DNA from 3 places in the Citrobacter meridianamericanus genome. Region 2 is predicted to be linked to each of the others. Evidence: predicted binding sites of a transcription regulator. Region 2 holds the regulator's gene; each other region holds the start of a gene.
What was found. The regulator LexA, encoded in region 2, represses DNA repair genes until DNA is damaged. The targets are predictions, from matches to a motif close to TNCTGTATGTACATACAGNA.

Region 1: the regulator LexA is predicted to act here: its motif matches at 2,178-2,197, upstream of dinB (DNA polymerase IV).
Region 3: the regulator LexA is predicted to act here: its motif matches at 3,090-3,109, upstream of metR (HTH-type transcriptional regulator MetR).

The regions. Positions count from the first base shown of each region.
Region 1 is NZ_CP101036.1:4,263,781-4,268,745, reverse strand. Features, by position in the region: gene lpcA (D-sedoheptulose 7-phosphate isomerase) at 1-292, shown strand, start outside; gene NMD08_RS20885 (class II glutamine amidotransferase) at 338-1,105, shown strand; gene dpaA (peptidoglycan meso-diaminopimelic acid protein amidase) at 1,076-1,816, opposite strand; gene dinB (DNA polymerase IV) at 2,214-3,269, shown strand; gene pepD (cytosol nonspecific dipeptidase) at 3,321-4,778, opposite strand.
Region 2 is NZ_CP101036.1:4,921,925-4,926,889, forward strand. Features, by position in the region: gene NMD08_RS23925 (CsbD family protein) at 1-41, opposite strand, end outside; gene dinF (MATE family efflux transporter DinF) at 178-1,497, opposite strand; gene lexA (transcriptional repressor LexA) at 1,568-2,176, opposite strand; gene NMD08_RS23940 (diacylglycerol kinase) at 2,286-2,654, opposite strand; gene plsB (glycerol-3-phosphate 1-O-acyltransferase PlsB) at 2,826-4,965, shown strand, end outside.
Region 3 is NZ_CP101036.1:5,188,350-5,193,314, forward strand. Features, by position in the region: gene NMD08_RS25170 (LysR substrate-binding domain-containing protein) at 1-724, shown strand, start outside; gene metE (5-methyltetrahydropteroyltriglutamate--homocysteine S-methyltransferase) at 762-3,023, opposite strand; gene metR (HTH-type transcriptional regulator MetR) at 3,141-4,094, shown strand; gene NMD08_RS25185 (carboxylate/amino acid/amine transporter) at 3,982-4,881, opposite strand; gene yigL (sugar/pyridoxal phosphate phosphatase YigL) at 4,957-4,965, opposite strand, start outside.

The DNA of each region.
Region 1 (4,965 bases), 660 kb from region 2:
TTACGATTATGTGTTCTCCCGTTATGTGGAAGCTGTGGGTCGCGAGGGCGATGTCCTGTTAGGCATCTCCACTTCGGGTAACTCCGGTAACGTGATTAAAGCGATTGCTGCGGCGCGTGAGAAGGGAATGAAAGTCATCACCCTGACCGGCAAAGATGGCGGTAAAATGGCAGGCAGCGCGGATATCGAAATTCGCGTGCCGCACTTTGGCTACGCTGACCGCATTCAGGAAATTCATATCAAAGTTATTCATATCCTGATCCAGTTGATCGAAAAAGAGATGGTTAAATAAGACTTCGCTGGGGGCTCGTCGCCCCCGCTGTTGTGGAGGTGATATATGTGCGAACTGCTCGGGATGAGCGCCAATGTGCCAACCGATATCTGCTTTAGCTTCACCGGGTTGGTTCAGCGCGGCGGAGGTACCGGTCCGCACAAAGACGGCTGGGGGATTACTTTTTATGAAGGTAAGGGCTGCCGTACGTTTAAAGATCCGCAACCCAGCTTTAATTCGCCTATCGCCAAACTGGTACAAGACTATCCCATCAAATCCTGTTCTGTGATTGCCCATATTCGTCAGGCGAACCGTGGCGAAGTGGCACTGGAAAATACCCATCCATTTACGCGAGAGCTGTGGGGACGTAACTGGACGTACGCTCATAACGGCCAGCTCAGCGGCTATAAATCGTTGGAAACCGGTAATTTCCGTCCGGTCGGGGAAACCGACAGCGAAAAAGCATTTTGCTGGCTACTGCATAAGCTGACTGAGCGCTATCCACGCACGCCTGGCAATATGACGGCAGTATTTAAGTATATCGCGGTGCTGGCAGGAGAACTGCGAGAGAAGGGGGTCTTCAACATGCTGCTGTCTGACGGGCGTTATGTGATGGCCTTCTGTTCGACCAACCTGTTTTGGATCACCCGGCGTGCGCCATTTGGTGTAGCGACGTTGCTGGATCAGGATGTGGAAATCGATTTTAGCTCAGAGACCACACCCAATGATGTGGTCACCGTGATTGCCACGCAGCCGTTAACCGGCAATGAAACCTGGCAAAAGATTATGCCAGGCGAGTGGGCATTATTTTGTCTCGGGGAGCGCGTAGTTTGATGCCAGCTGCGGCTGGACCACTTCGTGACTCAACGGCTTGCTGATAACGTAACGGCCATCTACGACGGAAACTGTTGGTGGCTTACGCGTTTGTTCGAAGTAATCGTATCCCGGTTTTAGCTGTGACCAGAACTCTTTGTAATACGAGAATTTATGGCGCTGCATGTTGGCGTCGGTCATACGGAACGGATAAATGCTGACCTGCACGCTGGGCTGCCCAAACACCAGCGCACCGGTGACAAACTGGAAAATCTCATCAATGCCGTTATCGGTCATCGCGTAGCAGCCGACGGAAACGCAGGCACCGTGAATCATCAGGTATTTACCTTCATAACCGTGTGCGCGGTCGTAGGCGTTAGGGAAACCAATGTTAATCGCTTTGTAAAAGCGGCTATCCGGTTTCAGCTGTCCGCGCTGTACGCTGTAAAATCCTTCCGGACTTTTGAAATCACCCTGACGCTGTTTCGGCCCTAAGCCGCCGGAATAATTGCAGATCTTATAACTGTCGAGCAATTGATACTGTTCGCCCATCTTGACGTACAGATCCAACGTTCGCTCTTCTTTGAAGATCTGGATATAGACAGGGGAGCCCATTAATTGTTGCTTATATTCTTTGCTGACAGGCGTAGTCGGGCTGCTGCTGCTCAGCAAACCGGCAAACGAAACGCACGGCAATAAAAGCATCGCAAGAAAAAATGCGATTTTACGCATACTACTTATTCCTTGATAAAACGATTACACACGCCAGGACGGCAAAAAGAGTCCCCAAATCGGATAAATCTGGATCTGGAGCGCTCACATTATCACCCAGAGAGTTTTTCGCAAGTCTCTCGTGCTGCGTTTACACTTTAGATTTTCTTTATACGGAAAATTGTGCTTAAAGTCTGTCAGGCGTGGCGTATTTTGTGGGTTAGCGAACTTTATGGTACACCGAACCTCATGAGTTAAATGAGACGCTGCGCGAGCGTGTGTACGCGACGGACAATTTGTGCGTTATCTGTGTGATGCGCGCTTTGTGATGAATGGACACGCACTGACGTTGCAGAGGAACTGACTTCTCATGTCGCAAAAATACTGTATACTTAAACAGTGTTGTGAGAGGTGAGTCATGCGCAAAATCATACATGTCGATATGGACTGCTTTTTCGCGGCGGTGGAAATGCGTGATAATCCCGCCCTGCGTGACATTCCCATTGCCATTGGCGGCAGTCGTGAACGCCGCGGGGTTATCAGCACAGCCAATTATCCGGCGCGTAAATTTGGCGTGCGCAGCGCAATGCCAACCGGAATGGCGTTAAAGCTGTGCCCGCATCTTACCCTGTTACCCGGTCGTTATGAGGCATACAAAGAAGCGTCATGCCAGATTCAGGCGATCTTCTCCCGCTATACCTCGCTGATTGAACCGCTTTCGCTGGATGAAGCCTACCTGGATGTCACCGACAGCGTTTACTGCCACGGCTCCGCGACGCTGATCGCCCAGGAGATCCGCCAGACGATCTTCAATGAACTACAGCTAACCGCCTCTGCGGGGATTGCGCCGGTTAAATTCCTGGCAAAAATCGCCTCCGATCTCAATAAACCCAACGGGCAATATGTGATAACCCCTGCTGATGTCCCTGAATTTCTCAAAACGTTACCGCTGGGGAAAATTCCCGGCGTCGGTAAAGTCTCCGCCGCTAAGCTGGAGTCGATGGGATTGCGTACCTGCGAAGATATTCAAAAATACGATCTGGCTACGCTGCTCAAACGTTTTGGTAAGTTTGGCCGCGTGTTGTGGGAGCGCAGTCAGGGAATTGACGAGCGGGACGTCAACAGCGACAGGCTGCGCAAATCCGTCGGCGTCGAGCGGACACTGGCGGAAGATATTCATCAGTGGTCAGAGTGTGAAGCGATTATTGAGCGGCTCTATCCCGAACTGGAACGGCGTCTGGCAAAGGTTAAGCCGGATCTCCTGATCGCCCGCCAGGGAATAAAACTCAAGTTTAATGATTTTCAGCAGACCACTCAGGAGCATGTCTGGCCGCGCTTAAATAAAGACGACTTAATTGCGACGGCACACAAAACCTGGGAAGCACGTCGGGGAGGGCGAGGTGTGAGGCTGGTGGGGTTACACGTCACGCTGCTGGATCCACAAATAGAAAGGCAGCTGTTATTGGGGTTGTGACATACATGTATTGCCGGATAAGCACAGCGCCATCCGGCATTTAACGCAGATTTACTTCGCCGGAATAGACTTCAGCAGTTCAGTCAGCAGCGTCCAGTAGTGGCCGACGCTTTCGATATGAACCTGCTCATCCGGGGAGTGCGGACCGGTGATGGTTGGCCCGATGGAAACCATGTCCATTTCCGGATACGGTTTTTTGAACAGGCCACATTCCAGACCAGCATGGATGATCTGAATGTTCGGCGTTTTATTGAACAGACGCTGATAGGTTTCACGAACCAGGTGCATAACCGGAGAGTTTGCATCCGGCTGCCAGCCTGGATACGCGCCTTTGGCTTCAGTTTTGGCGCCAGCCAGTTTACCCAGTGAATCCAGCATGCTCACCACGTAGTCTTTACCGCTGTCGATCAGCGAACGTACCAGGCAGTGGATCTGGACATTATCGTCAGTCATGGTTACCACACCGACGTTCAGGGAGGTTTCTACCACGCCTTTGGCGACGTCGGAGTTGCGGATCACACCGTTAGGGGTGGCGTTCAGCAGACGTACAAAGCTGTCGCGAGACTGCGCGGTTAGCGCGGCTTTGTCGTTAGTAACGGCATCCAGCAGCAGAGCCAGATTTTTCTCTTTAGCTTCCAGCTCGTTTTTCAGGATTTCCTGGTAGGTGCTGACCAGCGCTTTTAACGCATCAACTTTATCTGCAGCCACGGCGAGGGTAGCGAAGGCTTCACGCGGAATCGCATTGCGCAGCGTACCGCCGTTGAAATCAACCAGACGCAGATCCAACTCTTCAGCGTGACCCGCCAGGAAGCGTACCAGCAGCTTGTTCGCGTTGCCGAGACCCACGTGGATTTCACCGCCGGAGTGGCCACCTTTCAGACCTTTTAACGTCAGCTTAAAGCTCTGGAAGCCAGCCGGGATTGCTTCACGGGACAGCGGCAGGTTAGAGGTAAAGTCGATCCCACCTGCGCAACCCATATAGATCTCACCTTCTTCTTCTGAGTCGGTGTTGATCAGGATATCCGCCTGCAGCCAGTTAGCCTGCAGACCAAATGCGCCATCCATACCTGCTTCTTCGGTCATGGTCAGCAGGACTTCCAGCGGACCGTGTACCACATTGTCATCAGCCAGAACGGCCAGCGCGGACGCCATACCGATACCGTTATCCGCACCCAGCGTGGTGCCACGGGCTTTTACCCATTCGCCATCAATATAAGGCTGGATAGGATCTTTGGTGAAGTCGTGCACGGTGTCGTTGTTTTTCTGCGGGACCATATCCAGGTGCGCCTGCAGAACGACCGGCTTGCGGTTTTCCATTCCTGCGGTAGCGGGTTTGCAAATCAGGATATTACCGACTTGATCGCGCTCGACGTGGAAACCTTTCTCTTGGGCCCAGCTCAGAATGTGTTCAGCGAGCTGCTCTTCATGGTAGGACGGATGAGGAATAGAACAGATTTTGGCAAAAATATCCCACAGCGGTTGCGGGGATAACTGAGACAGTTCAGACACGTTGAGTCTCCTTGGCGATGTCCTGCAAAACTTGCTTGCAGGCCACAGGGTTAGCAGAATTAAAAACACCACAAGTCAGGCTTGCGCGATGCGATTGAGAATACCACTTTCTCCGCCGACGGCTAGCATAAAGCATGCAAAAAGAGGCGCGGATTCCGCGAAACACTGGTTTTTAGTGCGTCAGATC
Region 2 (4,965 bases):
TTAAACTGCTTCCAGTTGCCGCCGACTTCGTCTTTATTCATCATCAAGTCCTCATCGTTAGGTTGTGAATAGCGAGAGTGCCATGTCCAGACACATGCTGTTTTCTCTGGACGTGAGAATAAGTGTAGTCAGTGATTCTGGGTTTTATTTACTATTCGGAATTTTTAACCATTCTGATCAGGCAAACCAGGTTCCATTACGCCAGTGACGCCGCCAGATAAAGGCCAGCGACAGCCCGCGCAACGCGAGGAAAACGGTTAACGCCAGCCACAAACCATGATTTCCCAGCCACGGCAACGTCAGGAGCGTTAAGGCGAATCCCACTGCGGCAACGGCCATACTGTTACGCATTTCTGCAGCCCGCGTTGCGCCAATAAACATACCGTCAAGCAGATAACACCACACGCCCACCAGCGGTAAAACCACCTGCCAGAAAAGATAGCGATCGGCCAAAAGTTGGATTTGCGACAGTGAGGTCAGCAGCGCCACAATCTGCTCGCCAAACAAGGCATAGATCAGCGAAAAAAGGATTGCCACAATTCCTGACTGTCGACACGCTGCTCGCCAGACATCCAGCAACTGGCTGCCGTCCCGCGCCCCATAGGCCTGGCCCGAATGCGCTTCCACGGCATAGGCAAATCCGTCCAGTGCATAAGCGGTAAACGTCAGCAAAGTCATCAGTACGGCATTAACCGCAATGATATCGCCTCCCAGACGCGCCCCCAGCACCGTAATGGCCCCAAAGCAGAGCTGCAACAGCAGCGAACGCAGCATGATGTCACGGTTGAGTGCCAACAAACGACGGAAGTTGCCCCGCCACGCCTGTTTCAACATTGCCAGCGATATTCCGCGCATATGCAGGACTTTGCGCACCATCATCAGACCGATAAGCAGTGTGGCATATTCAGCAATCACCGTTGCCAGTGCCGCACCCTGCACGTTCATATGCAGACCCATCACCAGCCATAAATCGAGCGCAATGTTGAGAATATTGCCGACAATCAGCAGGATAACCGGCGCTCGCGCATACTGCACGCCCAGCAACCAGCCGAGCAGCACCAGATTCGCCAGCGAGGCTGGCGCGCTGAGCCAGCGGATTTCAAGGAAACGCCGGGCTTGTTCAAGTACAGGTTCACTTCCCCCGACAATATGCAGCGCTAAATCGATAATCGGCGTGCGAAACAGCGCGATAAGTACCCCTGCGCCCAATGCCAGCATCAGCGGCTGTACCAGCGCGCGCGCCAGCGCCTGTGGATTTTTCGCACCAAATGCCTGCGCGGTAAGACCGGTGGTACTCATGCGCAAAAAAAGAAGCAGCATAAAGAGAAAACTGGTCGCCGTGGCCCCGACAGCAACGCCGCCAAGATAGACCGGGCTGTCCAGATGACCAATCACAGCAGTATCCACCAACCCCAGCAAGGGAACGGTGATATTGGAGAAGATCATCGGTAAGGCGAGGTGCCAGAGCGCTTTATCAGAGGCGGTAAAGAAAGGCATACAGGAAAGCCTGATGAAAAGAAGTGAAAACTAGCTGTGGCGCAGAATGCGCCACAGTATTAATACATGATTACAGCCATTCACCGTTACGAATGACGCCTACCGCCAGCCCTTCAATGGTGAAGTTTTGCTCGCGCAGATCGACAACGATAGGTTTAAATTCACTGTTTTCTGGCAGAAGTTCAACCTTGTTGCCCTGCTTTTTCAGGCGCTTAACCGTGACTTCGTCGTCGATACGGGCAACAACAACCTGTCCGTTACGCACGTCCTGAGTTTTATGCACCGCCAGCAAATCGCCGTCCATAATACCGATATCTTTCATCGACATACCGCTAACCCGCAGCAGAAAATCGGCGTTCGGTTTGAACAATGAGGGATCGACCTGGTAGTGGCCTTCGATGTGTTGCTGCGCCAGAAGTGGCTCGCCTGCCGCCACACGACCGACAAGCGGTAATCCTTCTTCTTCTTCCTGCAGCAGTCGAATACCACGCGATGCACCGGAGACAATTTCCAGCACACCTTTACGCGCCAGCGCTTTCAGATGTTCTTCAGCAGCGTTTGGGGAACGGAACCCCAAACGCTGCGCGATCTCCGCACGCGTCGGTGGCATACCTGTCTGGCTGATGTGATCTCTAATGAGATCAAACACCTCTTGCTGCCTGGCCGTTAACGCTTTCATTCCGCCCCCTGGGTGTATATACAGTTATGCTGTGAGTATATACAGCTAAAGGTGATTTTGGAACCGCAAACTGCACAAAAAGCAGGAGATTTATGAAGATGTGGAATCCTTATCGCAAATGCGGCCACAACAGAATGCCCCAGGTGATCAGAGCAACGAAAATAGACAACAACACCGCCGCAGAACCCATATCTTTCGCCCGGCCGGAAAGTTCGTGATACTCAGAGCCTATGCGATCAACCACCGCCTCAATCGCACTGTTGAGGATTTCAACGATCATCACCAGCATCACGGAACCAATTAACAGCACGCGGGTAATCGCATCGACGTCCAGCCAGCAGGCGATAGCTACGCCCAGCAGCACGGCAACGCTTTCCTGGCGGAATGCCGCCTCATTGATCCATGCGGCGCGAAAACCTTTCCAGGAATAGCCTGCAGCTTTGATAATTCGGGTGAATCCAGTGGTATTATTGGCCATCAAAAAGAACCTTTTTACATTATTAGCGTCAATGTCATTGTAACGTTACCCCGTTTGTTTCAGGGGGTGGCAAAGCAGCGCGAAGTATGACGGGATACCACAGAAATTCACTAAACTTTCTGATATCCTTGCAGCGCATTTGCATTATTAACCAGAGGCTTTACATCGTTTATGTCCGGCTGGCCACGAATTTACTACAAATTACTGAATTTACCATTAAGCATCCTGGTAAAAAGCAAGTCTATTCCGGCAGAACCTGCCCCGGAATTGGGACTCGATACGTCTCGTCCCATTATGTACGTCCTACCGTACAATTCAAAAGCAGACTTGCTGACGCTGCGTGCCCAATGTCTGGTGCACGATCTCCCCGATCCCCTGGAACCGCTGGAGATAGACGGGACTCTGCTGCCGCGCTACGTGTTTATTCACGGCGGCCCGCGCGTGTTCACCTATTACACGCCGAAAGAAGAGTCCATCAAGCTGTTCCATAACTATCTCGACCTGCATCGCAGCAATCCAGATCTGGATGTGCAGATGGTGCCGGTTTCGGTGATGTTTGGCCGTGCGCCAGGACGCGAAAAAGGCGAAGTCAATCCGCCGCTGCGCATGCTGAACGGCGTACAGAAATTCTTTGCTGTGTCCTGGCTGGGTCGCGACAGTTTTGTCCGTTTCTCCCCATCAGTCTCCCTGCGTCGTATGGCGGATGAACACGGTACGGATAAGATAATCGCTCAGAAACTGGCACGCGTGGCGCGTATGCATTTTGCTCGCCAGCGTCTGGCCGCGGTTGGCCCTCGCCTCCCTGCCCGCCAGGATCTGTTTAATAAGCTGCTGGCGTCAAAAGCGATCGCTCGCGCGGTAGAAGATGAAGCGCGCAGTAAAAAAATCTCCCACGAAAAAGCACAGCAAAATGCCATTGCACTGATGGAAGAGATTGCCGCCAACTTCTCCTACGAGATGATCCGCCTCACGGACCGAATTCTGGGCTTTACCTGGAACCGTCTGTATCAGGGGATTAACGTTCATAATGCGGAACGTGTACGTCAGTTGGCGCACGATGGGCATGAAATCGTTTATGTTCCGTGCCACCGCAGCCATATGGACTATATGCTGCTGTCGTACGTTCTGTATCATCAGGGGCTGGTTCCACCGCACATCGCTGCCGGTATCAACCTGAATTTCTGGCCGGCAGGTCCGATTTTCCGCCGCCTGGGCGCGTTCTTTATTCGTCGTACCTTCAAGGGCAATAAGCTCTACTCCACCGTTTTCCGTGAATACCTGGGCGAGCTGTTCAGCCGCGGTTACTCGGTTGAGTATTTTGTCGAAGGCGGCCGTTCACGTACCGGTCGTCTGCTCGACCCGAAAACCGGCACGCTGTCGATGACCATTCAGGCGATGCTGCGCGGCGGTACGCGTCCGATTACCCTCGTACCGATCTACATCGGCTATGAGCACGTAATGGAAGTAGGCACCTACGCAAAAGAGCTGCGTGGCGCGACAAAAGAAAAAGAGAGTCTGCCACAAATGCTGCGTGGCTTAAGCAAGCTGCGTAATCTGGGTCAGGGCTACGTTAACTTTGGCGAGCCGATGCCGCTGATGACGTACCTCAATCAGCATGTGCCGGAGTGGCGTGAATCTATCGATCCTATCGAGTCTATCCGCCCGGCCTGGCTGACGCCGACAGTGAATAACATTGCCGCCGATCTGATGGTGCGCATTAACAACGCTGGCGCGGCCAACGCCATGAACCTGTGTTGTACCGCGCTGTTGGCTTCCCGCCAGCGCTCTCTGACCCGTGAACAGTTAACCGAGCAGCTTGACTGCTACCTTAGCCTGCTGCGCAACGTGCCGTACGCAGCAGACTCAACTGTTCCTGCACAGAGCGCCAGTGAGTTGATCGACCACGCCTTGCAGATGAACAAGTTTGAGGTCGAGAAAGACACCATCGGCGACATCATCATACTGCCGCGCGAGCAGGCCGTATTGATGACCTACTATCGCAACAACATTGCGCACATGCTGGTTCTGCCTTCGTTGATGGCAGCCATTGTAACTCAGCGCCGTCGTATTTCACGCGTCGCGCTACAGCAGCATATTGATGCGTTGTATCCAATGCTGAAAGCCGAGCTGTTCCTGCGCTGGGAACGCAATGAGCTTGCCGGAGTGATTGACGAATTGGCCAGCGAAATGCAGCGCCAGGGATTGATCGCTCAGCAGGATGGCGAACTGCATATTAACCCAGCCCGCTCCCGTACGCTCCAGCTGTTGGCTGCGGGTGCTCGCGAGACGTTGCAACGCTACGCCATTACCT
Region 3 (4,965 bases), 270 kb from region 2:
CGAAATCACACCTGCTGGCCGCTATTTTATTGAACATAGCAAGACCATTCTCGGTGATATGGAGGCGCTTAAGCGTAACACCGCTCTGATCCATGATGGCGTCGAGCGCGAATTAACAATTGCGGTGAACAATATTATTCCCGCCCCTTTGTTGGTGGCGTTTATCCACGATTTCGAACGACAATTCTCCTCGACAACTCTGACGGTCTGCCTTGAGGTATACAACGGTTGTTGGGACGCGCTCTACAGCAGACGTGCCGATCTGGTGATTGGCGCGCCACATGCCGTCCCCAGTACTGAAGGTATTGTCAGTGAACCTATTGGCCAGCTTGAATGGGATTTTGTCGTCAGCCCGCGACATCCGCTCGCCAGTGAGCGCCATCCGCTGGAAAACGCAGAACTTCGCCAGTACACCGCAGTGTGTATTCGTGATACATCCGTAAATTTTACGCCGTTACAAGCATGGTTACTGGAGGGACAAAAACCGCTGTTCGTACCAGACTTCGCTACCGCCATTGCACTTATCGAACAAAATGTCGGTATTGGCTATATCCCGCACCATTTAGCGCTCCCGCTGTTAAATAGTGGCAAACTGTTGAAAAAACCGATGCGCGAGCATAAACATGCGACAAAATTATTCCTGGCAGCCCGTTCGGATGGCATGGGGAAAGTGTGCCAGTGGTGCATCGACTATTTAAAGAAACCGGCGCTTTATGCCAGTTAACAGGGAAGAGCGGAGGCTTTTGCCTCCGCTGTAGAGGTTAAGCCTGACGCAGATTCTGCGCCGCTTTAACCATGTTGGCCAGCGCAGCACGGGTTTCCGGCCAGCCGCGCGTTTTCAGGCCGCAGTCCGGGTTCACCCACAGACGCTCTGCCGGAATACGCTGCTCGGCTTTCTTCAGCAGGGCTTCAATCCACTCCACGCTCGGGACGTTCGGCGAGTGAATGTCGTAGACGCCCGGCCCGATTTCGTTCGGATAGTCGAACTCTTCAAACGATTCCAGCAGCTCCATATCAGAACGTGAAGTCTCAATAGTGATCACGTCCGCGTCCAGCGCCGCAATGGAATCCATGATGTCGTTGAACTCGCAGTAACACATGTGGGTGTGGATCTGGGTTTCATCCTTCGCCACTGCCGCGTTAATGCGGAAGGCTTCCACGCCCCACTCCAGATACGCCGCCCAGTCGCTGCGACGCAGCGGTAAACCTTCACGCAGTGCCGGTTCGTCAATCTGAATAATACCAATCCCCGCCGCTTCCAGATCCGCGACTTCATCACGCAATGCTAGCGCAATCTGCTTCGCGATGGTTTCACGCGTCACGTCTTCACGCGGGAATGACCAACAGAGAATGGTCACCGGACCGGTCAGCATACCTTTTACCGGTTTGTCGGTCAGCGACTGGGCATACTTCGCCCACTCCACGGTGATCGCTTCCGGGCGGCTGACGTCGCCAATCACCACCGGCGGCTTCACGCAACGGGAGCCATAGCTCTGCACCCAACCGTTCTGGGTAAAGACAAACCCGTCCAGATGCTCACCAAAGTATTCCACCATGTCGTTACGTTCGGCTTCACCGTGTACCAGCACGTCGAGACCCAGGCGCTCCTGTTCGGCGATCGCCTGTTTGATATGTTCCGCGATCCCTGTGCGATAGTTACCGGCATCCAGGTTGCCTTTTTTGAAGTCCAGACGCAGACCGCGAATTTCTGTGGTTTGCGGGAATGAGCCAATAGTCGTGGTCGGCCATGCCGGCAGATTAAAACGGGCACGCTGTGCCTCGGCGCGAACCGGGTAAGCGTTGGCGCGCTGGCTGTCCTGGGCGGTGATCGCCGCCAGACGTTTTTCCACTGCAGCGTTGTGGACGCGGGTAGAGTGACGACGAGCCTGAATCGGTGCGCTCCACGCCACAATTTCCGCCGTATCACCACTGTTTAGCGCATCGCGCAGCAGCGCCAGTTCGCCACATTTTTGCAGGGCGAAAGCAAACCAGCTCTTCACTTCCGCATCAAGGCGGGTTTCCACACTGAGATCGATGGGGCTATGCAGCAGAGAGCAGGAAGAGGCCACCCACAGATTACGTTTTCCGACGATATCTTTAATTTGCGCATATTTCTCACTGAGGTCGGCGCGCCATACGTTGCGCCCGTTCACCAGACCCGCTGACAGCAGCCAGTCGGCAGGCAGACGCTTGTGCAGCTCGGCGACATCATCTTTACCATGCACGAAGTCAACGTGCAGCCCCTGTACCGGCAGCGCGGTAATGGTATCCAGATTCGGCGTGACGCCTTCAAAATAGGTGGTCAGCAGCAGCTTCACCTGGCCTTGCAGGGCGTCATAAGCCGGTTTAAAGGCATCCAGCCACGCTTGCGGCAACTCCAGCACCAGAGCCGGTTCATCGATTTGCACCCACTCAATACCCCGTTTTGCCAGCTCCGCCAGCACCTGCTGGTAAACCGGCAGAATATCGTTCAACAGACTCAGGCGATCAAACTGTTCGCCCTTCACTTTCCCCAGCCACAGGTAAGATACCGGCCCCAGCAGCACAGGTTTCACCTTATGGCCAAGCGCCAGCGCTTCGTCTACTTCATCCAGCAGTTGCGTCCAGGTCAGTTTGAACTGCTGACCTTTGGTGAACTCCGGTACCATGTAGTGATAGTTGGTGTTAAACCATTTAGTCATTTCTGCCGCCGCCGCTGGCTCACCGGTCGGTGCGCGGCCACGACCAATGCGGAATAAGGTATCAATATCAACCGAACCGTCTTTGTTCTGATGACGAGCCGGAACGTTGCCGAGCAGCAGGCTGGTGGTCAGAACATGGTCGTACCAGGCAAAATCACCTACCGGCAGCAGGTCAACACCCGCCAGCTTCTGCTGATCCCAATGGCGGGCACGCAGCTCGCGGCCAACGGCCAGCAATTCTTCACGGGAGGAATTTCCCGCCCAGTAACTTTCTTGCGCTTTCTTCAACTCGCGACGAAGGCCAACACGAGGGAAACCGAGGGTGTGATTAAGTATTGTCATTATATGCCTCTTATTTAATTTGCAGGTTTTAGCCATCCAGATGTTTACACCGCTATATTTCGCAAGTACTGTATATTCCTCAAGCGCAATTTGTTCATGCCGAAGTGAAGGACTTTCATGATCGAGATTAAACACCTGAAAACGCTCCAGGCGTTGCGGAATAGTGGTTCGCTGGCAGCCGCCGCAGCGACGTTGCATCAGACCCAATCCGCCCTTTCTCACCAGTTCAGCGATCTGGAGCAGCGCCTTGGCTTTCGACTCTTTATCCGTAAAAGCCAGCCGCTGCGCTTTACGCCGCAGGGCGAAATTTTGCTGCAGCTGGCAAATCAGGTGTTGCCGCAAATTGGCCGGGCACTGCAGGCCTGCAACGAACCGCAGCAAACCCGGCTGCGAATCGCCATTGAATGCCACAGCTGTATCCAGTGGCTGACGCCCGCGCTGGAGAATTTTCGTGCCAACTGGCCGCAGGTGGAGATGGACTTTAAATCCGGTGTAACGTTTGATCCGCAACCGGCGCTACAGCAAGATGAGCTGGATCTGGTATTAACTTCCGACATTCTGCCGCGCAGTGGACTGCACTACTCACCGATGTTCGATTTTGAAGTCCGCCTGGTACTGGCGCCGGATCATCCGTTAGCCAGCAAAACGCAAATCACACCGGAAGATTTAGCCAGCGAGACGCTGCTTATTTACCCGGTGCAACGGAGTAGACTGGATGTCTGGCGGCATTTCTTACAGCCTGCGGGCGTGAGCCCGTCGCTGAAGAGCGTGGATAACACCCTGCTGCTGATTCAAATGGTTGCCGCCAGAATGGGTATCGCCGCGTTACCACACTGGGTGGTGGAGAGTTTTGAACGCCAGGGCCTGGTGGTGACCAAAACCCTGGGCGATGGATTGTGGAGCCGACTGTACGCCGCCGTGCGTGATGGCGAGCAGCGGCAGCCGGTCACGGAAGCGTTTATTCGCTCAGCGCGGAATCACGCCTGCGATCATCTGCCGTTTGTGCGGAGTGCGGAACGACCCACTTTCGATGTACCCACAGTGAGGCCACTATCACAGCCGCGCCAATGATGAAGCTTGGCCAGTGAGGCTGTTGATGCCAGATAGCCAGGTTGACCAACAGCCCGGCTGGCACATGCATATTGTTCATGATGCCCAACGTACCTGCATCCACTTGGGTCGCACCGTAGTTCCACATAAAGTAACCAATGCCGGACGCCGCCACGCCAAGAAATACCAGGATACCCCACTGTAGCGTAGTGGTAGGCATTTTCTGCGCATTGCCCAGCATGAACCAGGCCACGACAGCCACCATAAAGGCCCCCATGTAAAACCAGGCAAAAGCGTTATGCTGTGGCATTGGGCGGGTTTCCATCAGACGCTTATAGCCCACCATACCGATGGCAAAACTAATGTTGGAAAGCTGCACCAGCAGCAGGCCAGTCCAGAAGTGGCTGGTTACCTGATCGTAACGAATAATCCCCGCGCCAATCACCGCCAGTAACGCACTGAAAGCGTAGCTCCAACGCAGACGCCGCCCGCTCATCAGGTCATAAATCAGCGTGATGTAGAGCGGCGTCAGCACGGTGAAAAGCAATAGCTCTGAAACCGTCAGATACAGGTAGGCGTGAAAACTCAGCATATACATAATGCCAAGCTGCATGGCCCCCACCAGCATATACAGCGCGATTGTTTTTACGCTGTGCCCACGGGTACGTAAAAACGGCAGGAAAACCAGCGCCGCGAGTCCAACGCGCACCAGCACTGCAAAATAGCTATCGACATGACCAGCAAGGTACTCGCCAAACAGGCTGAAGGAAAAGGCCCACAAAATAGTGGTAATGATGAGTAGCGCCACAATGGATGTCTCTTAGAACAGGGAACATCCATTGTAGCGGAGAGTTTAGTTGACAACTGGTCAACTAAAGAACAATTACTTTAA